Regions from separate parts of the Stenotrophomonas sp. 364 genome, predicted to be linked through region 3. Evidence: predicted binding sites of a transcription regulator. Region 3 holds the regulator's gene; each other region holds the start of a gene.

Region 1 (10,515 bases), 2.1 Mb from region 3:
GATCACCGTGGCCTGCTGGATGGCGTGCGATGCCCAGAGCGTCCAGTGCGCACTCACGCGGGCGTTGACCTGCAGGTCCGCCCCGCGTCGCCGGGTCTGGCCCAGGCCAACGGTGGTGCCGGTGGCGGGCATGTTGGCCACTTCATCGGTGGCATCCTGCTGCCAGGCGGCGATCCTTGCCTGGATGCCGTCGGCCGGGTTGAAGTTGATGCCCAGTTCCTTGCCGGTGTTGATCGACGGGCGGAAGGCGGCCTGCCCGGGAGTGAGGTAAGCCGGGGCGGTGGACCCGGTCAACACCTGGAAGGTGCGGCCCCAGTTGGCATACACGTTGAGCGAGGGGGTGAACGCGTACGCCACGCTGAGCTTGGGTTGGTCTATCCAGCCGGAGCGCTGCAACGGTGCGCGGATGCCGCCGGGCAGGTGGGTGTCGCCGGAGAACCGATCCACCCGCCACGCCGGAATGATCTTCAGCGCCGGTGTTGGCTGGATAACGGCCTGCAGGTTGCCGCCGACGTTGTCCAGGGAATAGCGGTCATCGTTCTGGATGCGCGCCGGTACCGCGTCGAAGTCGGTCGGGATGCCGTAGGCGTAACGCAGCCGTCGGTATGCGTTGTCCTGCTGCTCGGCGTTGATGCCGCCGGCCACGGTGAGCCGCTCGCTGGCGCGCCAGGTGAGGGTGCTCAACAGCCCGGTCTGCCGTTCGTCCCACTGCCGTCGCTGGCGCGGCGCGTTGCCGGGCCGGTAATCGGTGAAGGTCACCTGACGGTCGTCTTCGTACCGGTTGTGGTACAGCCGGTTGCTGAGCTGCAGGGTGTCGGTGAGGCGCAGGTCCACGTGAGCGCCCAGGGTGCGCATGTCGCGCACATCGCCATCGTTGGCATTCTTGCGCGGCGACGCGCGCCGTGCGCTGGCCAGTTCGGTGGCGGTGAGAAAGCCGGGTTCGTCGGCAACGTGGTGGTACACGCGCGCGACCAGACCGGCCTTGAGCACATCCTCGTCGCTGCCGATGAACCATTTGCCGCCCAGCGAATACTTGCGCGACCGGTCGTGGTCGCGATAGCCGTCCGAGGCCTGGGTGCCGATGAAGTAGTTCTGCGCCACACCGTTGGCTTCGCGGCCGATGGCGAGCTGCAACTCGCGGCTCTCGAAACTGCCGTAGCTGAGCCGGGCATCGGTGTAGGTGCCCCCCTGGCGGGTGCCGAAGTTGATGTTGCCGCCGATGTTGTGCAGGCCGTAGCGCGGGTCGTTGGTGCCGCGCACTACTTCGATGTAGTCGATGTCCAGCGGGAAGATCATGTCCACGAAGCGCTGGTTGCCGCTGTTGACGTTGCTGGGAATGCCGTCGATCAGGATCTTGATGCCGTTGATGTAGCCCTCGCCGTTGATCGCACGGAAGCTGGCCTTGCCGGACTCGGCACCCTGCCGGGTTTCGGTGAGCTGGATGCCCGGCATCTGCCCCAGCAGTTCCCAGCTGTTGCCGACATTCTTGTCCGCGATCCGGTCGGCAGCCAGCACATCCACCGAGGTGAGCACCTGGCGCGACGCCAACGGGCCGGGGGTGCCCTTGCGGGCGTCCACGCTGCCGAGCGTGACGGCCGAGGGAGAGGGCGGGCTGGCCGCCGCGTCGGGTGCGCACAGCGTGGCCAGCAGGGCGGAGGCCAGAGCGTGGGTTTTCATGGGGAAGGGACGTCAGGCAGTCTCGATAAAGGAATGATATAACATGTCATTACGTGCAGCTGGGCGAGTCTGCCGCCGTCCCAACGGGCCTGCAAGGCGACGTCACCCCGTGCCGGTTTGCGTGTGCAGGCTCACGCCGCCCCGCGCAGCCACGCCGTGATCGCCTCATGCAGGCGCGGGTGCGCGGGCACCGTGATGCCGAACGCATCGCGCAGCACGGTCAGCACATCGTCGGCGTCGTTGAGCAGGCGGCGCTCGCTGGGCTGCCCGCGGCGGTGCACGGTGTAGGCGCCGGCACCGAGCGTGCGGCGTCCGTCCGGCGCGGCCAGGGCAACCCGCAGCTGTCCGGGAAAGGACGAATGCGGGTGCGTGCACACGTACCAGTTGCCCACCTCATGGTCGATGAGCGCCTGCACCTGCAGGTCGAAGTGGTAGAGCGGCCGCCATTCGCCGGCGATGTCCACCTGCAGCAGGAACTGGTCGTGCTGCGGGTCCAGCCGGTAGTGCTCGTGCGGCGTGGCCTGGGCGAACCGGTGGGCCAGCCGCAGCGGGCCAGTGGGGGTGTTGCCGCCAAAGCCGACGTCGGCGATGTAGTCCACCGCGTCGATCCGCACCAGCACCAGCATGTGGGTGCGCGCGGTGGGGGCGTCATCGGTGCGTCCCATGACCACGCGCGCGGCAAGGGCGCGGGCGTCGAAGCCGAGGTGCTGCAGCAGCGCCAGGAACAGTCCGTTGAGCTCGTAGCAATACCCCCCGCGTCCTTCGCGCAGCAGCTTGTGCGCCACGCTGGGCAGGTCGATGGCCACCGCATCGCGCAGCAGCGTGGTGAGCGTCTCGAACGGGAACGTAGCGTTGTGACGTTCCTGCAGCAGTGCAAGCGTGGCCAGGGTAGGGGGCGGTGGCGCCGCCAGGCCGAGGCGGGCCAGGTAGTCGCGACAGGTTTCCGGGTCCATGGGCAGGTGCCGTGCGGGAAGGTGGGGCCACTGTGGTGGCTCAACCGTGGTTGAGGTCAAGCACGGGCGATCGAATGCTGAATCGCGCCCGCGGAATGCCCGTCACCGTCATCGTGCCGTCGCTTCCGCCCGCTACAAGGGGCAGGGAGGGCACCGGGTCGCGGCCACCGCGAAAAAATACGCTAAAGACCACGCGTCTCCGGCCGATACCGATGCGTCATTCCGCCTGGAGCATGTGATGTCGGCCGTCCCCCGCCGCCCGTTGTCTTCGTTCGCCCGCCTGGGTGAGCGCGTTGTCCTGCCTTGGTTCACCCGTGCCGCCGCGTCGGCGCGCCGCCTGAGTGTCGCACGCAAACTCAAGGCCGCGCTGCTGGTCTGCGGCAGCGGCCTGCTGGTGGTGGCGTTGGTGTACGCGTGGACCCGCTACAGCAGTGAACGCGCCACCGCCCGCTACGCGGCCCACCAGCAGGACGCGGCCCTGGCCGCCACGCTGGCCACCCAGGTGGCCGATGCGCGTCGCCTGCAGACCCGCTACGCCATCACCTTCGAGGACACCGACCGTGCCGCCCTGCAGCAGGGCCAGGCCCAGTTGCAGACAACCCTGCAGGCGCTGCAGCGTACCCGGCACGAGCCGGGCACGGCGGCCGCGCTACGCGCGCTGGCGGCCCGTGCACAGGAATTCGCCGACGGGATTGCCGCGTTGAACGCGCGCGCCGATGAAATGGGCCGCGGCGACGCCGGGCTGCGCGCACAGTTGGACGCCAGCGCGGCTGCGCTGGACAGCCTGCTTGCCGGGGCCGATCGCTTGCCGTTGGCCGTGCAATGGCAGGCCATGCGCCGCCAGGAAGCTCTGCTGCTGCTCACCGGTGATGCACAGCACACCGATCGTGCCAGCGAAGCGAAGTTGCCGTTCGACCTTGCGTTGTCGGCCTCGGGCCTGCCGGCAGCAACGCAGGACACTTTGCGCGCCGGCATGGATGCTTACCAGGGCGCATTGCTGGCGTACACCGCCGCCCGGGTGGGGCTGGACGTGGAAGCGCAGTCGTTGGCCGATACCGCCGCGCAGATTGCCCCGGCACTACAGGCGCTGCACCAGGCACAGGCGGCCGCGCTGGACGCCGCGCGCGCCCGCCAACAGGCGCAGGCACGCGCGATGACCGTGCTGTTCGGGTTCACGCTGGCGCTGGTGGCGGCGGTGCTGATCGCCAGCCTGCTGCTGGTGCTGCGGGCGGTGCGCCAGCCCATCGCCGACACCCTGCGGTTTGCCGAAGACATCGCCGAGGATCGCCTGGACAGCGTGCTGGTGGTGCACAACCCGCATGATGAGATCGGGCAGCTGGCGCAGCGGCTGGTGCACATGCAACAGCGCCTGCGTGGGCGCATCGAGGCCGAACGTGCCGCCGCGCGCGACAACGCCCGCGCGCGGCAGGCGCTGGACAGCACCCAGGCCGGGGTGATGGTGATCGACCCCGATGGCCGCATCAGCCTGCTCAACCATGCGCTGTTGGCCGAACTGGCGGCATCCGAAGCGCAGTGGCGTGGCCAACCGGCGCAGGCGTTGCACCCGGTGTTCGCGCGCATCGTGGCAGCGCTGCAAGGCCGCGAACCGGGCAGCCATGAGATCGAGCACGCGGGCACGCGCTACCAGCTGGTGGCCACGCCGATCATCGACGACGGCCACCTGCTGGGCGCCGCGGTGGAATGGCGCAGCCGCGCGCTGGAAACGACGGTGGAAACCGAGGTGGCGGCGCTGGTGGATGCCGCTGCGCACGGCCAGTTGCACGGCCGCATCGACACCACCGGCAAGCACGGCTTCGTGCACACGCTGGCGGTCAGCATCAACCGGCTGCTGGATACCTTCCAGGGCAATCTGTCCGGTCTGCAGGCGGTGTTGTCCGCGTTGGCCCAGGGCGATCTGCGGGTGCGCATGCAGGGCGAGTTCCAAGGCGTGTTCGCGCACCTGCGCGACGATGCCAACGCCACCGTGCAGCAGCTCACCGACATCGTGGCCCGCATCCAGCAGGCCTCGACTGCCATTGATGGCGCGGCGGGCGAGATCGTGGCAGGCCACCAGGAGCTGGCCGGGCGCACCGAGCGGCAGGCCGCGCACCTGGAAGAAACCGCCTCGTCGATGGAAGAACTCACCGCTACCGTGCGCCAGAACGCCGACGCCGCCCAGCAGGCCAACCAGCTGGCGCTGCAGGCCACCGGCGTTGCCCAGCAGGGCGGCGCCTCGGTGGCGCAGGTGGTGGCCAGCATGCGCGACATCGCCGACGCGTCGCGGCGCATCGGCGACATCACCGGGGTCATCGACGGCATTGCCTTCCAGACCAACATCCTGGCCTTGAACGCGGCGGTGGAGGCGGCGCGGGCCGGCGAGCAGGGCCGCAGCTTTGCCGTGGTGGCCAGCGAAGTGCGCCTGCTGGCCCAGCGCAGTGCCGACGCCGCACGGCAGATCAAGGGCCTGATCGAGGCCTCGGTGGACACCGTGGCCGCCGGCAGCCGGCAGGTGGACCAGGCCGGTGCGACGATGGACCAGATTGTCGGCAGCGTGCAGCAGGTCAGCGCGATCATGGCCAGCATCTCGGCGGCGTCGCAGCAGCAGAGCGCCGGCATCGAACAGGTGGGCCATACGCTGCTGCAGATGGATGGCAGCACCCAGCAGAACGCGGCGCTGGTGGAGGAAGCGTCGGCCTCGGCGCAGGCGATGGAACGCCAGGCCGCACTGTTGTCCGACGCGGTGGCCGCGTTCGTGCTGGAGGTGCCGGTGACGCCGCGTGCGGCCATGCGCGTCGCGGTGTAGCGGCGGCCCCACACGCCCTGCTCACGTTCCTTCACTGGCCGCTTCGACGGGTGCTCTTTATCCTGCACCGATGAGCACCCGTCGCACGCCCCCGTCACCGTCCACCCGCAACGCCTTCGTGCGCGTGCGCGGTGCCCGCGAACACAACCTCAAGGACGTCGACGTGGACATCCCGCGCGATGCGCTGGTGGTGTTCTCGGGCATCTCGGGGTCGGGCAAGTCGTCGCTGGCCTTCGGCACGCTGTATGCGGAGGCACAGCGGCGCTACCTGGAGTCGCTGTCGCCGTATGCACGGCGGTTGATCGACCAGGTGGGCGTGCCCGACGTGGATGCCATCGAGGGCCTGCCGCCGGCGGTGGCGCTGCAGCAGCAGCGCGGCACGGCCAGCGTACGCTCCAGCGTCGGCAGCGTCACCACGCTGTCCAGCCTGCTGCGCATGCTGTATTCGCGCGCCGGCACCTACCCGGCCAAACAGCCCATGCTGTATGCGGAGGACTTTTCGCCGAATACCCCGCAGGGCGCCTGCCCGAACTGCCATGGCCTGGGCCATGTGTATGAAGTGACCGAGCAGTCGATGGTGCCCGACCCGTCGCTGAGCATCCGTGAACGCGCCATCGCGGCGTGGCCGCCGGCCTGGCACGGGCAGAACCAGCGCGACATCCTGGTCACGCTGGGCTACGACGTGGACATTCCCTGGCGCGACCTGCCCAGGAAGCAGCGTGACTGGATCCTGTTCACCGAGGAACAGCCGGCGGTGCCGGTGTATGCCGGCTTCACCCCCGCCGAAACCCGCGCTGCGCTGCGCCGCAAGGAAGAGCCCAGCTACATGGGCACCTTCAGCGGCGCGCGGCGGTATGTGCTGCATACGTTTGCCACCACGCAGAGCGCGATGATGAAAAAGCGCGTGGCCCGCTACATGGTGGGCACGGCGTGTCCGGTGTGCGACGGCAAGCGACTCAAGCGCGAAGCGCTGTCGGTGACGTTTGCCGGGCTGGATATCGGTGCGCTGTCGCAACTGTCGCTCAGTGCCATGGCCGCCGTCCTGCGCCCTGCCGCCGAAGGCCATTTCGAGGCCCCGGCCGCCGCCACCACCCGTAGCCGCGCGGCCGGGCGCAAGGCGCAGCAGGCGCGCGTCGCCGCAGGCGGGCCGTCCCATGCGGGCGGCAGCGACGTGCGGCGCACGCCGGACCTGTCCGAGGAAAAACGTATCGCCGCCCAGCGCATCGCGCATGACCTGGTCGAGCGCATCGGCACGCTGGAGGCGCTGGGCCTGGGCTACCTGTCGATGGACCGCGCCACGCCCACGCTGTCACCGGGCGAACTGCAGCGGCTGCGGCTGGCCACCCAGATCCGCTCCAGCCTGTTCGGCGTGGTGTACGTGCTCGACGAACCCACCGCCGGCCTGCACCCGGCCGACGGCGAAGCGTTGTATGGCGCGCTCGACCAGCTCAAGGCCGGTGGCAATACCCTGTTCGTGGTCGAGCACGACCTGGAGATGCTGCGGCGCGCCGACTGGCTGGTGGATGTGGGGCCGGGGGCCGGCCAGCATGGCGGACAGGTGCTCTACAGCGGGCCGCCCGACGGCCTGCGCACGGTCAAGGCCTCGGTCACCGCGCCGTACCTGTTCGACGGCGACCGCGGTGAACGGCGCACGCCGCGAATGCCCTCGGGCTGGCTGGAACTGCGCGGCATCCACCGCAACAACCTGCACGGCCTGGACGCGCGCTTCCCGCTCGGCGCATTCACCGCGGTGACCGGTGTCTCCGGCTCGGGCAAGTCCAGCCTGGTGAGCCAGGGGCTGGTGGACCTGGTCGGCGAGCACCTGGGCCACGAGCCGGTGGTGGAGGACGCCGACAGCGAACTGCCGGTGCCCAGCAGCATCGAGCGTACCCGCGGCCGCCTGCAGGCCGGCGCCAAGGCGATCAAGCGCCTGGTCAACGTCGACCAGAAGCCGATCGGGCGCACCCCGCGTTCCAACCTGGCCACCTACACCGGCCTGTTCGACCACGTTCGCCGCCTGTTCGCCGCCACCCGCACTGCCAAGGCGCGGCGCTACAGCGCCGGGCGTTTTTCCTTCAACGTGGCACAGGGCCGCTGCGACACCTGCGAAGGCGAAGGCTTCGTGCACGTGGAACTGTTGTTCATGCCCAGCGTGTACGCGCCGTGCCCCACCTGCCATGGCCAGCGCTACAACGCCAAGACCCTGGAAGTGGAATGGAACGGCCGCAACATCGCCCAGGTGCTGGGCATGACCGTGGAGGAGGCACTGGCCTTCTTCGCCGACGAGGCCCCGGTGCAGCGCCCGCTGCAGCTGCTGCGCGACATCGGCCTGGGCTACCTGCGGCTGGGCCAGCCGGCCACCGAGTTGTCCGGCGGCGAAGCGCAGCGGATCAAGCTGGCCACCGAACTGCAGCGCAGCCAGCACGGCAGCAGCCTGTACGTGCTGGACGAGCCGACCACCGGCCTGCACCCCGCCGACGTGGACAAGCTGATGGCGCAGTTGCACGGCCTGGTGGATGCCGGCAATACCGTGGTGGTGGTCGAGCACGACCTGCGCGTGGTGGCCGATGCGGACTGGGTGATCGACGTCGGCCCGGGGGCGGGCGAGCAGGGCGGCACGATCGTGGCCACCGGCACACCCGCGCAGGTGAGCCGCGCCAAGGCCGGTGCCACCGCGCCCTACCTGCGACGCTGGTTCCCCTGAGCCGTGGGTCGCTGCACCACCCGACCACCGATTGAAGCAAACCAGCACCGGTAGAGCGACGCCATGCGTCGCTGCACCGCTCAATACACGTCGCGGCGGTAACGTCCTTCGCCCAGCAACGCATCCACCTGGTCCTCGCCCAGCACCTCGCGCAGCACCGCATCCACTCCCTCGGCCATGCCGTGCAGCGAGCCGCACACGTAGAGGCTGCCCCCCATCGCCACCCAGGCCCGCAGCGCCTCCGGGTCCGCACGCAGGCGGTGCTGCACATAGCCGCCCCCGTCCGCGTCGCGCGAGAACATCAGGTCGACGCGGGCCAGATGGCCCTCGGCCTGCCAGGCTGCGATCTCGTCGCCGTACAGCCGGTCGAACGCGCGGGTGCGCTCGCCGAACACCAGCCAGTGGCCGCGGTCGCCGTGCGCGGCGGCTTCGCGCAGCAGGCTGCGCAGGCCGGCGATACCCGTGCCATTGCCGATCAGCAGCATCGGTGCGTGTTCCGGGAAACGGTGGAAACCGGCGTTGCGGCGCACCCGGGCCTGGATTGCCGCGCCTGGGCCGGCGTGCACGCACAGCCAGCCCGCGCCCAACCCGTGGCGGCCATCGGGCAGGTGGGTAAGGCGGATCACCAGCTGCAGGCAATCATCGTTGGGCACCGAGGCAATGGAGTACTCGCGGTGCGGCAACGCGGGCAGCGTGGCCAGCCAGGCGGCGGCGTCGGTGACCGGCAGGGCCGGCGGGGCGTCGGGCAACACACGGCCAGCCGCAACCTCGACCAGCGTGGCGGGCAGGCCGTCCACCACGATGCGTGCCGCCGGGTCGAGCCCGTGCACGGCCAGCACGGCGCGCACGTAGGCATCGGCATGCCGGGGCGCCACTTCCAGGATGTCACCGGCCTGCCAGCTGGCGTGTGCCGGCGGGGTCAGGTCTACCTGCCAGATCGCCCCAGCGGGGCTGCCTGCGTTGAGTTGCTGGCGGCTCTGCAACACCCACGTCTGCAGGGCGGCCGGCGCCGGCGGGGGTGCCGTGTCTTCGATGCCGCTGATCGCACTCAGCTGCTGTTGCCAGCGTGCGAGTGCCGCCGCATCGTCGCGGTCCACCTCCACGGTCGGGAACAGGCGCTGCGCGCCCTGCGCGTGCAGCCACGCATCCACCGCACGCGAGAAGCCGCAGAAGCGCACGTACTCGCCATCGCCCAGCCCCAGCAGCGCATAGTCCAGCCCGGCCAGCGGCAGGGATCGGGTGAGCAGGCGGCGCTCGAACACGCGTGCGGCGTCCGGCGCTTCGCCATCACCGAAGGTGCTGATCACGAACAATGCCTTGTCGGCCTGCTGCAGGCTGGCAGCGTCGAGCTGCCCCAGCGCACGGACCTGCACCGCCAGTCCCGCCGCCTGCAGCTGCGCGGCCGCGCGCCATGCCAGCTGTTCGGCGAACCCGCTCTGGCTGGCGAAGGCGACCAGCCACGGTGCCTGGCCGTTGCCTCCCGCCGTGGCGATGGGCAGGCGCGCGTTGCGTACCTCGCGCTTCTTGCGGCGCCGGTCCAGGTACAGCATCCAGCCGGTGATGAAGAACAGCAGCATGGCCAGGCTGCTCAGCATCACCAGGATGCGCCCGGGCAGGCCGAAGAAGCTGCCCGAGTGCAATGCGAATACGCTGACCATCACCTTGCCGCCCGCATCCTGGGCCGCATACGGCTCATAGCCCAGCAGTGCGCCGCTGGCCGGATCGATGTGCACGATATCCTGAGCGCGGTCGTGCGCGGTGTTGGTGCCCTGCACGCGCGCGGTGACCGCCTTACCGGGTTTTGCCGGGAAGCGCAGGTCCACGTAGCTGCCGCGCACGCCCTCCAGCGCGTACAGCGTGGCCTGCAGCTTGCCCAGGTCCAGCGCGCCGGGCCCGGCGGTGGCGGTGGCCCGTTCGGCGCGGGCGCCGCCCAGCAGCTGGGTAGCGCCGGCGCGATACCAGTCGAATGACCACCACAGCCCGGTCAGCGCGATCAGCAGGTACACCAGCAGCACCCAGGTGCCCACCACCGAGTGCAGGCTCCACAGGAACGCGCGCCCGCTGCGGGTCCATTCCACCGCCAGCCAGGTGCGCCAGTGCCACCAGCGCCGCGGCCAGCGCAGGTACAGCCCCGACAGGCAGAAGAACACCAGCACGATCGCGCAGCTGCCGGTAACCACGCCGCCGCGCTCGCCGGCCACCAGGTGCCGGTGCAGGTCTTCGACGAAGGCAAAGAATCCCAGGCCGCGCAGGTCGTGGAATACCGCGCCGGTATAGGGATCGAAGTAGCGCCAGTGTTCCTGGCCGCCCTCGAAACGTGCCACCGACAAGCGCTGGCCGGTGGCGTCCATGCGCAGCCGCTGCATCGCGCGCGGCTG
Region 2 (10,515 bases), 1.9 Mb from region 3:
CCAAGAACCTCGACACCGTGGTGGTCACCGCCTCGGGCAACCAGCAATGGATCAAGGATGCCCCGGCCAGCATCAGCGTGATCTCGCGCGAGGATATCGAGCGCCAGCCCGTGCATGACCTGGGCGCCCTGCTCAGCCGCATTCCCGGCGTCACCGGCGGACTCAGCGCCGCCGGCGAACAGTCCAAGATCAAGCTGCGCGGCATGCCGTCCAACTACACGCTGATCCTGGTGGACGGCAAGCGCGTGGGCAGCTCGGCCTCGACCAACTACCGTCCCGACCTGGGCCGCCAGGACCTCAACTGGATCTCGCCGGACCAGATCGAGCGCATCGAAGTGGTGCGTGGCCCGATGTCCTCGCTGTACGGCTCGGATGCGATGGGCGGGGTGATCAACATCATCACCCGTCGCATCGGCGACACCTGGAGCGGCAGCGCCACCCACAGCTACACCTCGCCGCAGGACAGCAAGCGCGGGGACACCCAGCAGATCGGCACCAACTTCTCCGGCCCGCTCACCGAGAACGTCGGCATGCGCGTCGGCGCCAGCTACACCAACCGCGACTCGGACCGCAGCAATGGCGGCATGTACGGGAATGCCTATGGCGGCGAGAAGGACCGCAACTTCGATGCCCTGCTGGACTGGACACTGAGCGACGCGCAGAGCCTGCAGTTCGAAGCCGGCTACGGCGTGCAGCAGGCCTTTGCCAGCACCTCGCTGGAAGACGAAGGCGACGGCGCCTGGGGCGCCAGCGAGCTCAAGCGCACCAGCCTGTCGCTGAGCCACACCGGCAACTGGTCCTTCGGCACTTCCAAGATCACCGGCTACTGGACCGAATTCAAGAACGACATCGGCCCGACCGGCCGCTCCGAAGCCAAGGACATGATCCTGGAAGGCAGCCTGAGCACGCCGTTCACCCTGTGGGTGGACCACCAGCTGAGCGTGGGCGGCCAGTGGAAGCGCCAGGAGCTGACCAACACCGACACCATCGGCCAAGCCCCGGTGGACTACGCCGGCAACCCGGTGAATGGCGCATCACTGGAAGTGGATACCTGGGCGGTGTTCGTCGAGGACGAGCTGAAGCTGCACGAAACGCTTGCCCTCACCCTCGGCGCGCGGCTGGACCACCACGAGCAGTTCGGCAGTCACGTCAGCCCGCGTGCGTACCTGGTCTACCACCCGGCGGAAAGCTGGACGCTGCGCGGCGGCATCTCCAAGGGCTTCCGCGCGCCAAGCCTGACCGAGAACGCGGCGTCGGCGGCGACGCAGTCGGGCGGCCGCGGCTGCGGTTCGCTGCGCCCGCTGGGCTATGTCACCGGCGGCTGCTACATGGCCGGCAACCCGAACCTGGATCCGGAAACCAGCACCAACCGCGAGATCGGGTTCAATTTCGACAACGGCACCGTGGACACCGGGCTGACCTACTTCCATACCGACTTCAAGAACAAGATCGAATACGAACCCCTCGGCTTCTTCAACGGCTACTGGTGGACGCGCATGGACAATGTCGAGCGTGCCCGCACCAGCGGCATGGAAGGCAACTTCAACCTGAGCCTGGGCGAACACTGGCGCTGGCGCACGGCGGCGACCTGGATGAAGGAAGCCAAGAACCTGACCACCGGCGAGAACCTGATCGACACGCCGGAGTTCTCCGGCTACTCCTCGGTGGACTGGACTCCGCTGGATGCGTTCTCGGCAACGGTATCGGCGCAGTACACCGGCAAGCAGGCCGGCATCGCCAGCACCTTCATCAAGGCCTACACGCTGTATGACCTGACCGCGGCATGGCACGTCAACAGCACGCTGACCGTGCGCGGCGGGGTGAGCAACCTGGCCGACAAGAAGCTGTACGCCGAAGGCGCCACCGACTACTTCGTGGCCGGCCGCAGCTACTTCCTGGGCATGACCGCGCGCTTCTGAGGCGTGCGTGGCCGCGCGCGGGGGTTCCCCGCGCGCGTGCCGATCAGGCGGTCAGCGGTGTGCTGGCCGCCGCGATGTCGGCCACTACCGGCGGGCGGGCCAACGCACGTGACGCGGACTGCGAGAACTGCAGTTGCGCCAACTGGTGCTGGGCCTGGGTGGCAATAGGGCAAGGCGCGATGCACGGACCCGCTTCAGCGCGTTCGGGCAGGGTGACAACACTCGACATGGTCTGGTTTTCTCGATGCATTCCAATACGCCCCACGGCTCCCCGCCGCGCGGAATGCGCACCCTATATCAAAACGTTTTCGAATGTGTGACGGCCCCTGCACTCCCCCATCGGGCGCGCCAGAATACTGGCGCTGGGCCGAAGTCCACAGCTATCATGTAAGCGTTTACACACATACGACGGACATGGACTCCAATACCTCTTCTTCTGCACCGCTCAGCCCGAAGTGGCAGTTCCGCTTCAACTTCTTCAACCAGCATGGCGCCCCGAGTTCGCCGGCCTTCAAGGCCGCGTACAAGGAGCTGCCGTTCGGCGAGAAGATCAAGGTCAACTTCAACTTCTTCGCCCTGTTCTTCAGCTGGATCTACTTCCTGATCCTGGGCATGTGGCGCAAGGCCCTGACCATCCTGGGTCTGTCGATCGTGGTGATGGTGGTGGCCGCCTTCATGCCCAAGGCGGTTGGCAACGGCATCGGCATTGCGTGGTCGCTGCTGATCGCCCTGACCGCCAACTACTCCTATTACCTGGAAAAGGTGAAGGGCGACACCAGCTGGAACCCCTTCGCGGGCATGCGCTGGTAAGCACTGCCCTCACGGAGTGAATGAAAGCCCGGTCACGTGACCGGGCTTTTTTTTGGGGTGTGCTGCCATTCGCAGGGCATGCGCTGCGTGCGCCTCAGCCCAACGTCAGGTGGCCGTGCCACAGCCCCCACACCGCCGCCAGCGCCACCGCCAGCACGCACACTGCGATCACCCGCTCCATCGGAGTGAACACCGGCTGCCCGCGCTGCTGCTTGGCCAGCGCGAACATCAGCATGCCCGGTGCATACAGCAGTGCCGACAGCAGCACCTGCGTGACCCCGCCGGCATACACCAGCCACAGTGCGTACACGGTGGCCAGCACCGCAATCACCAGATCGCGTCGGCGCGGCGCCGAACGGTCTGCATACCCTTCACCGCGCCAGGCCACCAGCACCCCGTAGGCGGCCGAGAACAGGTACGGCACCAGCGCCATCGATGCGCCCAGCAGCACCAGGCTGGTGTAGGTGCTGGCGCTGAACAGGGTGATCACCAGGAACAGCTGGATCAGCCCGTTGGTCAGCCACAGCGCGTTGGCCGGCACATCGTTGGCGTTCTGCCGGGCCAGGAAGGCGGGCATGGTGCCGTCGCCGGCCGCGGCATGCAGCACTTCGGCGCACAGCAGCACCCAGGCCAGCAATGCACCCAGCACCGACACGACCATCCCGACGATGATCAGACGCGCGCCCCATGGGCCGACGATGGCCTCCAGCACGAACGCCATCGACGGATTGTGCAGGTGGGCCAGCTGCTGCTGGCCCAGCACGCCCATCGACAGCAGGTTGACCAGCATCAGCAGCGCCAGCACGCCCAGGAAGCCGATCACCGTGGCGCGGCCGACATCGGCGCGGCGTGCCGCCCGGCGCGAATAGATGCTGGCGCCCTCGATGCCGATGAACACCCACACGGTGATCAGCATCATCCCGCGCAGCTGCCCGCCAAGGCCGCCCAGCGACAGCGTGCCCCAGAAGTCCGCAGTGAAGACCTCCAGCCGGAAGCCGATGGCGGCAATCACCACGAACACCACGATCGGGACCACCTTGGCCACGGTGACCACCGCGTTGATCAGCGCCGCCTGACCGATCCCGCGCAGGACCGTCGCGTGCATGGCCCACAACAGGACCGACGCGCAGGCGATGGCCTGCCAGGTATTGCCCTCGCCGAAGGCCGGCACGAAGTAGCCCAGCCCGCTGAAGATCAGTACGAAGAAGCTGACGTTGCCCAGCAGCGAACAGATCCAGTAGCCCCATGCCGACGAGAAGCCGATGTAGTCGCCGAAGCCCGCCTTGGCATAGGCGTAGATGCCCGCATCCAGCTGCGGCTTGCGGTTGGCCAGGTTCTGGAACACGAACGCCAGCATCAGCATGCCCAGGCCGCTGATCGCCCAGCCCAGCAGCGCCGCGCCGGGACCGGCACTGCGCGCGATGTTCTGCGGCAGCGAGAAGATGCCCGCGCCCACCATCGACCCCACCACCAAGGCGGTGAGTGCGGCCAGGCCAAGCCGGTTGGAAGGCGCGGTCATGCGCGCACCGACAACAGGGGCGCGGGAACCGTGCCGCCGGTACACGGCGGAGTGCGTGCAGTGCGTTTCATGCGCCGTCCTGTGCGGGGCAGGTGCGTGGGTACCTGCCGTGTTCACCTGCACAGTCTAGCCGAGCGCGCGGCGGACCCCGCCGCGCGCGCCGGGATCAGAACGTCTGCCAGTCGTCGCCGGCCAGCGCCGGCTCACGCTGTGCGCCGCGTGCGGCGGCGGCCCGCCTGGCCGACGGCGCAGCGTGCGGGCGCGACGCAGGGGCCGGGGAGGCGCCGGTATCGATGCGGAAGATCGCCACGGCGGTGCCCAGGTGCTGGGCCTGCTCTTCCATCGCACGGGCGGCGGCGGTGGCTTCTTCCACCAGCGCGGCGTTCTGCTGGGTGGTTTCGTCCATCTGGGTGATGGTCTGGTTCACCTGCTCGATGCCAGCCGACTGCTCCTTCGACGCCGCCGAGATCTCGGCCATGATGTCGTTGACGCGGCGCACGCCGCTGACGATTTCCTGCATGGTGTCACCGGCGGTGCGCACCAGTGCCGAGCCCTGGGTGACCTGGCTGACCGAGTCGTCGATCAGGGTCTTGATCTCCTTGGCCGCACCGGCGGAACGCTGCGCCAGCGCGCGCACTTCAGAGGCCACCACCGCGAACCCGCGGCCCTGCTCACCGGCACGGGCGGCTTCAACGGCGGCGTTCAAGGCCAGGATGTTGGTCTGGAAGGCGATGCCGTCGATCACCGAAATGATCTCGGCGATGCGCTTGGACGAGGCCTCAATACCGGCCATGGTGGTCACCACCTGGCCCACCACCTGCCCGCCCTGCGACGCCACCTCGGCCGCGTTGGCCGCCAGCGTGTTGGCCTGCACGGCGTGATCGGCGTTCTGGCGCACGGTGGAGGTCAGCTCTTCCATCGAGGCCGCGGTTTCTTCCAGGCTGGCCGCCTGCTGCTCGGTGCGGCGCGACAGGTCGCTGTTGCCCGAGGCGATCTCGCCGGCCGCCAGGTTGATGCTGGCCGTGGCCTGCTGGATGCGGCCGACGATGTCGGTCAACTGGGTCACGGTGGTGTCGGCGTCGTCGCGCATCTGCGCGAACACGCCATGGAACTGCCCGTGCATGCGCGCGGTGAGGTCACCGGCGGCGATCGCCCGCAGCAGCGCGGAGATCTGCTGCAGGTTGTCGTCGCTGACCTGCATCATGGTGTTGAGGTTTTCGACCATGCCGCGGAAGTCGTGGTCGAAGCGCACCACGTCGCCCCGCTGGCTGAAATCGCCCAGCGCCGCAGCACCGGCCAGGTCGCGGATCTGGGTGTTGATCGCGCGCAGGTTGGCCTTGGTGGTATCCATCGCCTCGGTGAAGCGCGCCTGCTCGCCCGGCAGGCGGTCCATGTCCTGGGACAGGTCGCCCACCGCGTAACGCTGCATCACTTCCACCAGGCGGCGGGTGACGGCGATGTTGGCGCCGACCAGCTGGTTGGTGTCGCCCACCATCTGCCCGTATTCGCCCGGGAAGGACTGCACGTCCATGCGGTAGCTGAGCTCACCGGCTTCATGCCGCTGCGCCATTTCGCCCTGTGCGGCCATCACCGCGCGCACCTGGCTGCGCATGCGCTGCATCGATTCGAGCAGGCGTCCCACTTCGTCGTTGCGCGGCGGCGGCAGCGCGGTATCCAGGCGGCCTTCGGCGACATCGGCCGACAACCGCACCGCTTCGGCCAACGGGCGGATCGCCTGGCGACGCAGCAGCACGTAGACGCTGGCGCTGAGCACCAGCGCCGCGCCCAGGCCCACGGCCAGGATGATCCACAGCAGCGCACGCGCCTGCGCGGTGATCAGGTCGTGCGGCACCACCACGCCCAGGGCGAAGCGCTCCTGGCTGGTGCCGATGCGCAGCGGCACATACGCCTTCACGTTGCCGGCGGCATCCACGCTGAAATCTTCGTAGGGCTTGTCGGCGCCCACCGCGGCAAGGATCCGGCGGGTGGCGGCATCGTCGCGGCGCTTGCCGATCTCCTTGGCATCCTGCGCAGCCAGCACGATGCCGCCCGGGGAAATCAGTTCGACGTGGCCTTCGCCCATCGGGCGCAGCGCAGCCAGGCGCTCCTGCAATGCGGCCAGGCCGAAGTCGACGGTGACCGCGCCGAGGAACGTGCCCTTGTCCAGCACCGGGGTGGACAGGGTCGTCATCAGCACGGGCTTGCCGGCAATTTCATAGCGATACGGTTCGGCCACGGTCTGGCGCTTCAGCGCGCGCGGACGCAGGTACCAGTCGCCGTCGCCCGGCACGTCGTAGCCCTTCAGCGGGTCCTGCTTGGGCGTGCCGTCCTGCCAGGACCAGTAGCTCATGAAACGGCCCGTCGCGTCGTGTGCTTCGGCATCGACGAACTCGCTGTCCTTGCCGTCGAAGGCCTGCGGCTCCCACAGCGTTCCCAGCCCCACCCACTCCGGGTGCGAGCGCAGCTGCTGTTCGACCACGTGCGAGGCGGTGGCCCGGGTCAAGCCGCCGGCAGCGTGCTGCACCACCAGGCTGTCGGCCAGCGCCTGGCTGATGGAGAACGCATTGGCCAGGTCGGCACCTACCCGGCGCGATTCAGCATTGGCCTCGCTCTGCATGGTCTGCCGCGACGAATCGATCAGCGCCTGGCTGGCTTCGCGGTAGCTGATGGCGGCGGTCACGCCGAAGCAGAGCATGGCGATCAGCGCGGTTCCCAGCATCAGCCGGTTGGCGATGCTGCCGGGGCGCTGGGAGGAAATCGGGCGGGACGCAGGCATGGGGGGCGGTTCCGGAAAAAGGGTCGGATCAGCGGTCGCCCGGGGGCGCCACTACGGCTTCGCGCAGTCCATTGCGGTCCGGGTGGCGCGGTGCAACTCACGGCCAGCCCTTGCCCCGATCGCAGACATCGGGGCATTGAGCTGGATAACGGCGCTGGCGCGCCGATGTTGAGGACCGTTTCCTGACCCCGTTCAGTGTTCGCCGGGGCGCGCGGCCGCTTGGCCGGTCGAACGCCCCACGCGCTCGACCAGGGTCTGGCTGGCCGCGTTGAGCCCGCGCACCTCCACCTCGGCGCCATGGGCGCGCAGCTTGTCGACCACCCGCTCCAGCGCCGCCACCGCACTGAGGTCCCAGAAGTGCGCATTGGTCAGGTCGATCACCACCCGCCCCGGCACCTGCTGCAGGTCGATGCTGGCGGCGAACTGGCCGGCCGAGGCGAAGAACACCTGGCCGCTGACCGTGTACACGCGGGTGCCGTCGGCCAGTACCGTATCGCCCACCTGCAGCATGCGCCCCACCTTGCGGGCGAAGAACAGCGCCGACAAAAGCACCCCGGTCAGAACGCCCTTGGCCAGGTCGTGGGTAGCCACGGTCACCACCACGGTGGCGATCATCACCATCGAAGAGCTTTTCGGATGCTGGCGCAGCTCCTGGAACGAGCGCCAATGGAACGTGCCGATGCTGACCATCACCATCACCGCCACCAGCGCCGCCATCGGAATCTGCCGCACCCACTCGGCGCCGTACACCACCAGCAGCAACAGCAGTACGCCCGCCACCAGGCACGACAGCCGCCCGCGCCCGCCGGACGACACGTTGATCACCGACTGGCCGATCATCGCGCAGCCGCCCATGCCGCCGAACAACCCGGCGGTAATGTTGGCCAAGCCCTGCCCGGCGCACTCGCGGTTGCGCTGGCTGGGCGTGTCGGTCATGTCCTCCACGATCTGCGCGGTCATCATCGACTCCAGCAGGCCCACCACCGCCAGCGTGGCCGACACCGGCAGCAGCAGGCGCAGCGTGTCCCAGGTGAGCGGCACATCGGGGAACAGGAACACCGGCAGGCTGTCCGGTAGCGCGCCCATGTCGCCCACGGTGCGCACGTCCCAGTGCAGGCCGATCGACAGCGCGGTGAGCACCACGATCGCCACCAGCGGCGAAGGCACCGCGCGCGTTACCCGCGGCAACAGGTAGATGATGGCCAGCCCGGCCGCGCAGACGGCCCACACGTGCCAGGAGCGCCCGATCAGTTCCGGCATCTGCGCCAGGAAGATCAGGATCGCCAGCGCGTTGACGAACCCGGTGATCACCGAGCGCGACACGAAGCGCATCAGCACGCCCAGTTTCAACGCCCCCGCCAGCACCTGCAGCAGCCCGGCCAGAATGGTGGCCGCCAGCAGATACTGCAGGCCATGGTCCTTGACCAGGTCCACCATCACCAGCGCCATCGCACCGGTGGCCGCCGAAATCATGCCCGGGCGACCGCCGGCGATGGCGGTGACCACCGCGATGCAGAACGAGGCATACAGCCCCACCTTGGGGTCGACCCCGGCGATGATCGAAAACGCGATCGCCTCGGGGATCAGGGCCAGCGCGACCACGGTCCCGGACAGCAGGTCACCGCGGATATTGCCGAGCCATTGCTGGCGCAGCGGGTAGGAAACAGACATGGGCAGACTCCGCGCACCGGCGATGCGCACGGCGCGCTGTGTGATGAAGACAGGACACTCCCTGGAACCCGGCAATGGCACGGGCGCGTGGTGAACGCGGCATCAGGGTGGGGTCATCACAATCCAGCGGAGCGGGCAAAGGCGGCGCGCAGGATAGCGCAGCGCCGGGCCCGGCTCAAACGCCGGTTGACCAGCTGCGCGCGCCGCGCGCACGATGCCGGCTGATTCCTCGTGGCAGGTGGCAGGCATGTACGGCTTGATTGGCAGGATGTTGATCGCACCCGGGCAGCGCGACGCGGTCATCGCGATCCTGCAGGAAGGCACCGATGCCATGCCCGGTTGCCGCAGCTACGTGGTGGCCCGCGATCCCACCGATGCCGATGCGCTCTGGATCACCGAGGTGTGGGACAGCCAGGACCACCATCGCGCGTCGCTGGCACTGCCTGCGGTACAGGCTGCGATCGCCAGGGCCCGGCCGCACATCACCGGGTTCGGCGAACGCTTCGAGACCGAGCCTGTGGGTGGCATGGGGCTTTAGAGCCCTACGCCCGGCCGCAGCTCAGCGGGCAAACCGCCGGGCCCCGGCCACGCAGCTGACCGCACACACGGTGACCGCCAGCATCGTCCAGCTCACCTGTTCGTGCAGCAGCAGCGCCGCCAGGCCCAGCCCGAAGAACGGCTGCAGCAACTGCAGCTGGCCCACTGCGGCGATGCCTCCCTGGGCCAGCCCGCGATACCAGAACATGAAGCCGACCAGCATGCTGAACACCGACACGTAGGCCAGGCTCCACCAGGCCGGCGCGCCGATGGTGGCCAACGTGGGCGGCCAGCGCAGCCACATCAGCGGCACCATCAGGGGCATCGCCAGCAGGAGCGCCCAGCTGATCACCTGCCACCCACCCAGCGTGCGCGACAGCCGCGCCCCTTCGGCATAGCCCAGCCCGCACACCACCACCGCCGCCAGCATCAGCAGGTCGCCCTGCAACGACGCAGCACCGCCGCCGAGCAGCGCGTAGCCGGCAACCGAGGTGCTGCCCAGCAGCGAAAACCCCCAGAACGCCGGGCGCAGCCGTTCGCCGCCGCGCAGCACGCCGAACACCGCCGTGCTCAGCGGCAGCAGGCCCAGGAACACGATCGAGTGCGCCGAGGACACATGTTGCAGGGCCAACGCGGTGAGCAGCGGGAACCCCACCACCACGCCCAGCGCCACCACCAGCAATGACGCCACCGCGGTACGTGCCGGGCGCGGTTGGCGCAGCACCAGCAGCATCGCCGCGGCGATCAGGGCGGCGATGCTGGCGCGCGCGGCGGTCAGCAAGGTCGGATCAATGTCGGCGACCGCCACGCGCGTGGCGGGCAGCGAGCCGGCGAAGATCAGTACGCCGATGAATCCGTTGATCCAGCCCCGGGTGGTGGTGTCCATTCTGGTGTTCCTGCGAGTGGCCACCAGTGGACCACGCGGCGCCTGCCGGCCCCAGACACAGTCCAGTACACTTTCACCAAACTGTTATGCCCCCATCCCCAGTACGGACCCCGTGGCATGGAGCTTCGCCCTACCCGCATCGCCGCCGTGATGACCAGCGTGCGCGCCCGCATCAACGCCCGCAGCTACGTGCCGGGCATGCGCCTGCCGTCGGTGCGCGCCCAGGCCAAGGCCCTGCAGGTGTCTGTGTCCACGGTGGTGGAAGCGTACGCACGGCTGGTGGCCGAAGGCGTCATCAGTTCACGCCCCGGCGCGGGATTCCACGTCAACGGACCGGTGGCACCGCTGGCGCTGAGCGGCATCGACCCGCCCCGCGACCGCCAGGTCGACCCGCTCT
Region 3 (10,515 bases):
CCAGCGTGGAGACCGCGCGGTCGAGTTCTTCGTCGTGCAGGCGCGCACGCAGGGTCTTGAGCCGGTTGCGTGACAGCACCAGTTCGCCGATCAGGTTGACGATGGCGTCCAGGCGCTTGGTGTCCACGCGCACGGTGTGCTCGGCTTCGGCCACCGGCTTGTTGGCGGCCGGCTTGGCGGCCGGTGCTGCCGCTGCACGGGGCGGCGGTGCGGGCGCGGCCACCGGCTTGGCGCCGGGCACGGCACCGCCATGCAGCTGGTCGAGCAGCGCCTCGAACTCGTCTTCGCCGATCAGGCCATCATCGGCCTTGCCGGCTCCCGCCACGGCGGTGGGTGCGGCGCCGCCGTGCAGGGTGTCGAGCAGGGCTTCGAACTCATCGTCGGTGATCAGCTCGCCGCTGACCGGGGCGGCAACTGCCGCCACCGGAGTGGCCGGGCCGTTGACGTCGAACTGTGCGATCAGCTCCGGCGGCGCATACCCGGGCTCTTCGCCGGCCGACACCGAATCCAGCATCGACTGCAGGTAGTCCAGCGACTGCTGGGCCGCATCGAAGTGGTGGGCCTGCAGCGTGGCCTTGCCGGAGCGGGCCATGCCCAGGGTTTCCTCGGCGGCATGGCACAGCTCGACCATGGCCTGGATGCCGAGGAAGCCGGCACCGCCCTTGAGCGTGTGGAAGCCGCGGAACACCGCATTGAGCTGGTCGCTGTCCTGGGGCGACTGCTCCAGCGACACCAGCTGTTCGCCGAGGCGGTCCAGGATTTCCTGGGCCTCGAGGATGAAATCGGCGGCAATATCGTCTGGAACAGCGCTCATGGTGTTACAGCCCCAAATCCGAAAGCAGGTCGTCAGCATCCACCTGGGATACCTGGTGACGGTCCAGGCCACTCACGGCCGGGCCGGCCAGGCCGTTGTCCCGCTTCTGCGCGGTGTCGTCCTGCGGCGGCAGGCCGAGTGCGCCAAACCCTTCGTGCACGCGACGCACGATCCCCACCACGCGGCGGATGATCTGCCCGGTGAGGTCCTGGTAGCTTTGGGTAAGGGCGATCTCGGTGAGGTTGTGGCGGATCCGGTCCAGCTGCTGGTCCTGGTCGGCGGTGAGGCCATTGGCCCGCAGCTGTTCGGTCAGGGCCCGGCATTCCTCGGCCAGGTCCAGGGTGCGGTGGGTGGCCTGTTCGGTCATCGTCACCACGTGGTCCAGGCGCGCGCAGGCATCGTCCAGCTCGCCGGCTTCGCTGGGCAGGCTGGGCAGTTCGCCCAGGGCCTGGCCCAGTTCGCGGGCGAGCCGGTTCAGGCCGGCCATCATCGGCTGGGTGCGCAGGGCAGCCAGCGCGTCGATTTCCCGGCGCCAGCCGGCTTCATCGCCGCTTTCCAGCGCAGCCAGGGCGTCCTGCAGGCGCTGCACCAGCGCGGATTTGTCGCGAAGGGTTTCCATCAGGCGCTCGCTGCCAGGCGTTCGAAGATCTTGCCGAGCTTTTCTTCCAGGGTCTGCGCGGTGAACGGCTTGATGATGTAGCCGTTGACGCCGCACTGGGCCGCTTCGATGATCTGTTCGCGCTTGGCTTCGGCGGTGACCATCAGTACCGGCAGGGTCTTCAGCTTGGCGTCGGCGCGGATCGCCTTGAGCAGGTCGATGCCGGTCATCACCGGCATGTTCCAGTCGGTGACCACGAAATCGAACGGCTGGCTCTGCAGCAGCGACAGCGCGGCATGCCCGTCCTCGGCTTCGGCCGTATTGGTGAAGCCCAGATCGCCCAGCAAATTCTTGACGATACGACGCATGGTCGAGAAATCGTCGACGATCAAGATACGCATGTTCTTGTTCAAAGCACTTTCCTCGGTATCAAGTGTTCGCGAGGCCGGCGTCGGCCGCCTCGAAGATCTTCAATCGGCCCCGCAGGCGCAGCACGGCCTGGCCGTGGATCTGGCACACGCGTGACTCGCTGACGCCCAGTACGGCGCCGATCTCTTTCAGATTCAGTTCCTGCTCGTAGTACAGCGACAGCACCAGCTGCTCGCGCTCGGGCAGCAGGCCGATCGCATTGCCCAGTTCACGGCCGAACTCGCCGCGCTCCAGCACCTGCTGCGGGGTCGGGCCGCCCTGGGCGACGGTGTCCAGCTCGCCCTGGTCCTCGATCCGCGATTCCAGGCTCAACACCTGGCCGCGTGCGGCGTCTTCCATCAGGCGCAGGTAGTCCGGCAGCGGCATGTCCATGGCGGCGGCCACTTCGGTGGCGCTGGCGGCACGGCCGGTGCTCTGTTCCAGGCGGCGGATGGTGGACGCGGCGTCGCGGGCACGGCGGTGCACCGAACGCGGCACCCAGTCGCCCCGGCGGATCTCGTCGATCATCGAACCGCGGATGCGGATCGAGGCGTAGGTCTCGAACGAGGCGCCCTGGTCGGCGTCGTAGCTGCGCGAGGCCTCGATCAGGCCCATCATGCCGGCCTGGATCAGGTCATCCACTTCCACGCTGGCCGGCAGGCGCGCGGCCAGGTGGTGGGCGATGCGGCGCACCAGGTCCGAATGCTGGGCAATGCACTCGTTGGCGGCGGTGCGTTGCACCTCTTTGTATTGTGCGGCGCCTTTCATGCGGTCACCCCGCGTTGCTTGAGGATGCGTTCCAGGAAGAATTCGACCCCGCCACGCGGCTCGGTCGGAGCCTGCCAGCGGGCGGTGCGGCGGGCGATCTCGGTGATCGCCTGGGCGGCCGGGCTGGACGGGTAGGCCTTGACCACCGGCTGCTGGCGCTGCACCGACAGGCGCAGCCAGTCGTCCTGCGGCACGCAGCCGAGGTAGTTCAGCGACACATCGGCCAGGAACTTCTCGCAGACCCGGGTCAGCTTTTCATACAGCACGCGGCCTTCGTTGGGGTCGCGCACCATGTTGGCCACCACCTGGATACGGTCCACCCCGCGTTCGCGCGAGAGCACCTTGATCAGCGCGTAGGCGTCGGTGATCGAGGCCGGTTCGTCGCAGACCACCACCACGGTGTCCTGGGCGGCCTGGCAGAAGGTCAGCACCCCGTCGGTGATGCCGGCGGCGGTGTCCACCACCATGAAGTCCAGCTCACGCTCCAGTTCGGAGAACACGTTGACCAGGCCCACGTGCTCTGCCGGCTGCAGTTCGGCCATGTGGCGGCGACCGGATGCGGCCGGTACCACCAGCACGCCACCGGGGCCTTCCATGATCACTTCATCCAGGGTGCAGCGCCCGGCGACCAGGTCGGCCAGGGTCAGCTTGGGCTGCAGGCCCAGGATCACATCGATGTTGGCCAGCCCGAGGTCCGCATCCAGCAGCAGCGTGCGCTTGCCCATGTCGGCGAGCGCCACGGCCAGGTTGGCCGACACGTTGGTCTTGCCCACGCCGCCCTTGCCGCCGGTGACGGCGATGGTGCGCACAGGGCCCAGCGGCTGGCTGCGGGTGGCAGACAACGGGAAGGTCTTGGTCAGCTTGGCGTACTCACGCGACGGCATGGTTCAACTCCGGGTTGCAGGGCATATCGGCCGCGCGGCGCAAATCTTCAAGGCGAAGTACAAGATTGGCGGCACTGGCCCGGTGCAGGTCTTCGGGAACGTCCTGGCCATCGGTGACCCAGGTGATCGGCAGGCGGTGGTCCACGGCCACCGACAGGGCGGTGCCGAAGCGGCCGGTTTCGTCCAGCTTGCTCAGCACCACGCCCTGCGGGTTGGCGGCGCTGAAGCGGCGGACCACCTCGTCCATGTCGCCGAAGCTGGTGTTGGCCGGCAGTACCAGTAGCGTGCGGATCTGCTCGGCGGCGCGCAGCCACTGCAGCTGGGCGGCCAGGGCACGGTCACGCGGACCCAGCCCGGCGGTGTCGATCAGCACCAGCTTGTAATCCTGCAGGCGCTCCAGGAGCTGGTTCAGGTCGCTGCCGCTGTTGGCTTCGTGCACTGCGATGCCAAGCTGGCGGCCGAAGCCATACAGCTGCTCGCGGGCGCCGATGCGGCCGGTATCGGTGGTGACCAGGGCCACGTCGCGGGCGGCATGCTTCTCGGCGAAGCGCGAGGCCAGCTTGGCGATCGTGGTGGTTTTGCCGGCACCGGTCGGGCCGACCAGGGCGATCACGCCGCCGGACTCCAGCGGGTCGACCGGGGCGATCGGCAACTTGCGCGACAGCAGGCCCAGCGTCAGACCGCGGCCACGGTGGGCTTCGGTGTCCAGCGGGATCTGCATGGCCACGTCGCGGCTGATGCCGGCGTCGAAGCCATATTCGTCCATCAGGTCCAGCGCGGCGGCGCGGACCGGCGAGCCGCGGAGGCGCTCGTCGGTGAAGCGGTGCATTTCGCGCTCGATGACGTGGCGCATGCCGGCCACTTCATGGCGCAGCTGGCGGATCTCTTCGTCGTCACGCTGCACCACCACCAGTTCGGCGGCGGGCTGCGGCTGGGCCTGCGCCGGTTCCGTGACGGCAACCGGTGCCGGGTTTTCGGCGCGCACCTCGGCGACGGCGGCCAGCGGCTGCGGCATCACGGGGGCGACGGCCTCGGCAACCGGCAGGGCCGGCGGCACGGTCACGCTGACCGGCAGCGGCGGCATCGCCACGGCGGCGGCCGGCACGTGCATCTGGAAGTGCGGTTCGTCGTCCAGCGGCGGGTCGATGATGAAGCGGGCGCGGTTGATCGGCGGGGCGACGGTGGCGACGGCAGCGTCGGCGGCCACCGGCTCGGCCTGTGCCAGCGCCGGCGACGCGGCGGCGGCCTGCTCGACGTTGAACGGGGCGAAGATCTGTTCCGGCAGCGCGCTCATGCCGGCCGCCGGGGCGGTGGCGGCGCGGGCCAGGGTGGCCGCGAAGCCGCTGCTGCCCGGCGGCGGCACGATCTCGTTGGCGGTGTCCAGGGTACGGCCGGTGGCACCCACTGCGGCACGCGCCAGCGCGGCCACCGCGGAGGTGGTCGCGGCCACCGGTTCGGCCGCCACCACGGTCGGCTTGCGACGGGTCACCGCGGCGATCACCGCATCGGCGGCATTGCGCGGTCGCGGCGCCGGGGCGGGGGCCACGTCCTTGCGCGCTGCTTCCAGCGCACGCTGCACCGCACCTTCGTCGTAGTTCGCCGCGGCCACGATCTCGACGCCTTCCTCGATCCGCCGGTTCGACAGGATCACCGCATCAGGACCATGTTCCTTGCGCACCAGGTTCATGGCCGAGCGCATATCGGGAGCGACGAAGCGTTTGATTTTCATGCTGTGGTACCGGGACTGGGGCGGCGGGGTGGTGGAAGGGAAGCGCTGGTTGTCGGTGGTCTGCACGGTCCGGGTTTCCCTTTGTGTCCTGCTGCGTTGATATCGAAATGGGGGTGTGTCTGTTTTCTGGCGCATGTCCGTCGGCGTTCCGACGTCAGCTGATCGTGCCGACCAGCTTCAGTCGTTTGTCCTCGGGTACCTCGCTGTAGGCCAGCACCGACAGCGAGGGGACGCTGTGGCGTACCAGCCGTGCCAGCGCGGCACGCACCGGGCCGGGTACCAGCACGACCGCCGGCTCGTTCTTCGCTTCCTGCTTGCTGACACATTCGGCCAGGCTCTGGTGCAGTCGCTCAGCGAGTCCGGGTTCCAGCGCGGCGCCGTTGCCCTGTGTGGACTCCTGCAAGACACGTTCCAATTGCGGGTTGAGGGTGAACACCGGCAGCTCGGCCGACATGCCGGCGATCTCCTGCACAATGAAACGGCCCAGTGCGTTACGCACCGCGGCGGTCAGCGTGGCCGGGTCCTGGCTGAGCGGTGCGTTCTCCACCAGCGATTCGACGATCTTGCGCAGCTGGCGGATCGGAATGCGTTCGATCAGCAGGTTCTGCAGCACCCGCACCACCGCCGACAAGGGCAGCGACTTCGGAGTGAGGTCTTCGACCAGCTTGGGCGCGCTCTTGGCCAGGTTGGCCAGCAGCTGCTGCACTTCCTCGTGGCCGAGCAGTTCCGGCGCGTGTTCGCGGATCAGGTGCGACAGGTGGGTGGCGACCACGGTGGCCGGGTCGACCACGGTGTAGCCCATGGTTTCGGCGTGGGCACGCTGGTGCGGCTGGATCCAGGTGGCGTCCAGGCCGAACGCGGGGTCCTTGCCGGCAATGCCCTCCAGCGCACCGAGCGCGCTGCCCGGGTCCAGCGCCAGCTCGCGGTCGGGGTGGATCTCGGCGGTGGCCACCGGCACGCCGTGGATCAGCAGGCGGTAGGCGGTGGCCGGCAGCTCCAGGTTGTCGCGGATGTGCACCGAGGGAATCAGGAAGCCGATGTCGTGGGTGAGCTTGCGGCGCACGCCCTTGATCCGGGCCATCAGCTCGCCGCCCTGGTTTTTGTCCACCAGCGGGATCAGCCGGTAGCCCACTTCCAGGCCCAGCGGGTCGACCGGGCGCAGTTCGTCCCAGGTCAGTTCGGCGGTGGGCGAGGGCGTGGCACCGGGCAGGCCGAGGGTCTCGCCGCGGCTGGCGGCCGGCGTTTCGGCGGCGCGTGCGGCGGCGGTGCTCTTCTTCCAGGCCTTCCAGGCCACCACGCCGAGGATCGCGGCCAGCGTCAAGAAGGCGACGTTGGGCATGCCCGGCACCAGCCCGACCACGCCCATGATGGCGGCGGCGATGGTGAGCGCGCGGTACTGGCCGAACACCTGGCCCATCATGGCCTGCGCCATGTCCTGCGAGCGCGACGCGCGGGTGACCAGCATGGCCACCGCCGAGGACACCAGCAGTGCCGGCAGCTGCGCCACCAGGCCGTCACCGATGGACAGCAGGGTGTAGGTGGCGGCGGCGTCGCCGAACGGCATGCCGTGTTGGAGCACGCCGACGGCCAGGCCGCCGAGCAGGTTGATGAACAGGATCAGGATGCCGGCGATGGCGTCGCCGCGGATGAACTTGCTGGCACCGTCCATCGCGCCGTAGAAGTCGGCTTCCTCACGCACTTCCTCGCGGCGGGCCTTGGCCTCCTCGCGCGTCAGCAAACCGGCGTTGAGGTCGGCATCGATGGCCATCTGCTTGCCGGGCATGGCGTCCAGGATGAAGCGGGCGGTCACTTCGGACACGCGCCCGGCCCCCTTGGTGATCACCACGAAGTTGATGATGGTCAAGATGGCGAAGACCACGATGCCGACCGCGTAGTTGCCGCCGATCACGAACTCACCGAACGCGGCGATCACCTTGCCCGCCGCCTCGTGGCCGTTCTGCCCGTGCAGCAGGATCACGCGGGTGGAGGCCACGTTCAGCGCCAGCCGCAGCATGGTGGTGATCAGCAGTACGATCGGGAAGATGGTGAAGTCCAGCGGGCGCTTCACGTACACCACCGCCAGCAGCACCATCAGCGAGATGGCGATGTTGAAGGTGAACAGCGCATCCAGCACCGGCGGGGCCAGCGGCACCACCACCATGGCCAGCAGCGCCAGCACGATCAGCGGGGCGCCCAGCCCGTTGCGGATCATGTCCAGGACCTTGCGGGCGTTCATGCCGGCACCGACGGGCTGGGCGCTCATGCGCGGCCTCCCGTGCCGAATTCATCCACGTTGATGCTCGGGGCGGCCGGCATCGGGCCGCCGCGCCAGGTGCGCAGCTGGTAAACGTAGGACAGGACCTGGGCAACGGCCGAATACAGTCTCACGGGAATTTCCTTTCCAAGTTGACCTTCCCGATACAAGGCGCGTGCCAAAGGCGGGGCGGAGACGATGGCGACCTTGTTGCCGTCGGCTACTTCACGGATGCGCAGGGCGGTTTCATCCACGCCCAGGGCCACCACGGTGGGGGCGCCCATCTTGCCGCCCTCGTACTTCAGGGCCACCGCGTAGTGGGTGGGGTTGACCACCACCACGTCGGCGGTGGGCACCGCTTCCATCATCCGGCGGTTGGACAGCTGCTGCTGCAGCTGGCGGATGCGGCCCTTCACTTCGGGGCTGCCTTCGCTTTCCTTCATTTCCCGGCGCAGCTCTTCGCGGGTCATCTTCAGCTTGCGCATCCAGTTCCAGCGCTGGTAGGGCGCATCGAAGGCCGCCAGGAGCATCATCGCCCCGCCGGTGGCCAGCATCAGCTTCAGGGTGAAGCCCAGGCCATGCACCATGGCTGCTTCCAGTGGCTGGTTGAGCAGGTCGCGCAGCGAGCGGGTGCCATGCCAGACCACCAGCCCGGCGGCGGTGCCGACAAAAGCGATGCGCAGCAATGACTTGGTGAACTCGGCAATGGCTTCGGGTCCGTACAGGCGCTTCATCCCGGCCATCGGGCTGAGCCGCTTGAAATCGGGCATCAGCGACTTGTTCGACCAGCGCAGCCCGCCCATCAGCACCGGTGACAGGAAGCTGGCCAGCAGGCAGATCAGCACCAGCGGCCACATTGCCCACAGCAACTGCAGCAACAGCTCGCCGAAGTGGCCGAACAGGGCCTGGGGGTGCATGCGCAGACCGGGTTCCGGGCTCAGCGCCAGCTTCATCCAGGCCTTGGCACTGCTGCTGATGGTCCCGGCATAGGCCATCAGCGCCAGCACGCCGGCGCCGAACACCGCGGCGGTGGCCAACTCCCGCGAGCGCGGGATGTTGCCCTGCTCGCGGGCATCGCGCAGGCGTTTTTCGGTAGGTTGCTCGGTCTTTTCGCCGGCTTGTTCGTTCTCGGACATGGGCTGCACGACACGGGGGGATTACCCGGGGTCGTGCAAGAACCGTTCCGTGACGTCAGGTCGGGCCGCTGCGCGCGTGCGACACCGGCACCTGGTCGGACTGCGTCGCGGTGGGGATGTTCTCCTTCAAGGGCACCTCACCCACGCCCAGGGCCCGTTCGATCACCAGCGCGGTGCCTTGCCCGTGCAACAGCGCCTGCAGCCGGCCGAACTCGCCGCACCACAGGGTTTCGATGTCGCGGTCGCGATTGCGGTCACGGTCGGCCGCCAGCGCCACCGCCCGGACCTGCAGGCGCCCACCGTCGGCCTGGCCGCCCACCTCAACGCCATAGCCGGGGGTGGCCGCTTTCTTGAGGACCACCGCGCCAGTGTTCTGCCATGCGGTGGCCATGCCTTCGCGCACTTCATAGCCGAGGCTGGCCAGGCCGTCGAGTACGGCCTGGCGCCGGGAAACTGCCGCCAGCGCCTGCTGGTGGCTGGCAAGGGCGGTGTCGCACTGCAGGGTGAGCTCGGTGAGCAGTGGCAGCGCGGTGTCGGTACTGCAGGCGGCCACCCGGGTCAGCAACGGCGCATGCTCGGCCGGGTCCACGGCAGTCAGCCTGCTGGCCACATCCTGCAGCCGTTCCAGCTGCGTGCGGCGCTGGGCGAACGCGGCCGAGGCGGCGGCCAGTTCCAGTACCAGGCTGTCCAGCAGCAGGTTGCGCCGTTGCGGGGCGGTTTCCTGCTCGGCCTTGTGCAGCGCCTCCAGGTAGGGTGCAGCGACTGCCGCGCCCTGCAGCAACTGCAGTTCGGCGATATGGCGGTCCACGCGCAGCAGGCGCGCCTCGCGCTCGGGGTCGGCGGGCTGCCGGGCGGCCCAGTCGGCCAGCGTGGGGGTGGGCGTGGACGTGGCGGTCTGCAATGCGGCGGCCAACGCGCGCTGGTCATCGCTCAGTGTTGCCTGTGCGTCCGGCGGCGACAGGAGCGCGAAGGCACGGGCCAGCACCGCCTCTGCGTCAGTACCGGGGTGACCGTCGGCCAGTGCCTGCAGCACCTGCAGCAGGCCGGCGTCTGCATCAACGGATCGGTCCTGCAGGGTGTTGAGCACGGCGGCGGCGTTGTCGCGCTGCCGCCGCTGCTGCTGGCGGCCTGCGGCAGCGCGGTCGATGGCGCGCGCCTCGCGGTCGCGGGTGTCGGCCTGCAGGAAGGCCGTTTCGGCCTCGATCAGCATCGCATACCGCGTGTTGTCGCTGTCCGCCAACAGCGCCTGCAGCGCTTGGCGGCGCGCCACTACCGCGGCCACCGCCGATGCGTCGCGCTCGCCGACCCGCTCGCACTGGGCCTGCCAGCGCGCCACCGCCTGGTCCAGCCGGTGCAGCATCGCTTCGCGCAGCGCCAGCAGTTCTTCGGCAGTCACGATACGGACGACTTTGGGACCACTCATGGCAGGGTTTCCGGTTGTGCGGGGACAGGCGGGGGCGGCACCGGGGCGGGGGCCATGGCCGCCTCGATGGCAACGCGCAGGCGTGCCCGTTCGGCCTCGCCGTCGTGGTACCAGGCATGCGAGGACACCCGGTGGATGCCGCCGATGGCGCGACGCAGGACCGAGGGCCGCCAGATTTCACGGGCGCGGGCATGCGCCAGCAGCGGGTGGCTGGGCGCGTCGCACTCGATGCCGATGGCGAAGTTGCCGGTGTCGGGGTGTTCGATGGCGAAGTCCAGACCGAATGCATCGCCTTCGCTGGCGGCGGCCGCATCCCATCCCAGCGACTGCAGATAGGCACCGACGATCTGCGTGAAGCCGTCGGCGGGCGCCGCGTGGGTGCGGTTGGCCATGCTGCGGTCGGTCTGCAGGCGATCCAACAGCCGTGCGCCGCCGTCGAACTCGCCGGCACACAGGGCGCGGGCGTATTCCAGGTAACCCTGCAGGTAGTCGCGCGGGCTG

The links. The regulator FliA, encoded in region 3, starts transcription of late flagellar genes. The targets are predictions, from matches to a motif close to TAAAGTTTNNCNNNCNNNGGCCGATAA.
Region 1: the regulator FliA is predicted to act here: its motif matches at 2,814-2,840, upstream of GQ674_RS17345 (methyl-accepting chemotaxis protein).
Region 2: the regulator FliA is predicted to act here: its motif matches at 7,170-7,196, upstream of GQ674_RS21775 (methyl-accepting chemotaxis protein).

Annotation. Positions count from the first base shown of each region.
Region 1 is NZ_CP047135.1:3,860,238-3,870,752, reverse strand. It holds gene GQ674_RS17355 (TonB-dependent receptor) at 1-1,677, opposite strand, end outside; gene GQ674_RS17350 (arylamine N-acetyltransferase) at 1,809-2,630, opposite strand; gene GQ674_RS17345 (methyl-accepting chemotaxis protein) at 2,869-5,433, shown strand; gene GQ674_RS17340 (excinuclease ABC subunit UvrA) at 5,504-8,137, shown strand; gene GQ674_RS17335 (sulfite reductase flavoprotein subunit alpha) at 8,218-10,515, opposite strand, start outside.
Region 2 is NZ_CP047135.1:3,747,740-3,758,254, forward strand. It holds gene GQ674_RS16850 (TonB-dependent receptor) at 1-1,919, shown strand, start outside; gene GQ674_RS16855 (hypothetical protein) at 1,963-2,148, opposite strand; gene GQ674_RS16860 (DUF2628 domain-containing protein) at 2,334-2,729, shown strand; gene arcD (arginine-ornithine antiporter) at 2,824-4,248, opposite strand; gene GQ674_RS21775 (methyl-accepting chemotaxis protein) at 4,415-7,024, opposite strand; gene GQ674_RS16875 (SulP family inorganic anion transporter) at 7,217-8,695, opposite strand; gene GQ674_RS16880 (putative quinol monooxygenase) at 8,964-9,233, shown strand; gene GQ674_RS16885 (DMT family transporter) at 9,255-10,118, opposite strand; gene GQ674_RS16890 (PLP-dependent aminotransferase family protein) at 10,236-10,515, shown strand, end outside.
Region 3 is NZ_CP047135.1:1,799,709-1,810,223, forward strand. It holds gene GQ674_RS08325 (chemotaxis protein CheA) at 1-814, opposite strand, end outside; gene GQ674_RS08330 (protein phosphatase CheZ) at 819-1,433, opposite strand; gene cheY (chemotaxis response regulator CheY) at 1,433-1,825, opposite strand; gene GQ674_RS08340 (RNA polymerase sigma factor FliA) at 1,842-2,588, opposite strand; gene GQ674_RS08345 (MinD/ParA family protein) at 2,585-3,472, opposite strand; gene flhF (flagellar biosynthesis protein FlhF) at 3,459-5,201, opposite strand; gene flhA (flagellar biosynthesis protein FlhA) at 5,356-7,437, opposite strand; gene flhB (flagellar biosynthesis protein FlhB) at 7,461-8,591, opposite strand; gene GQ674_RS08365 (hypothetical protein) at 8,647-10,014, opposite strand; gene GQ674_RS08370 (AAA domain-containing protein) at 10,011-10,515, opposite strand, start outside.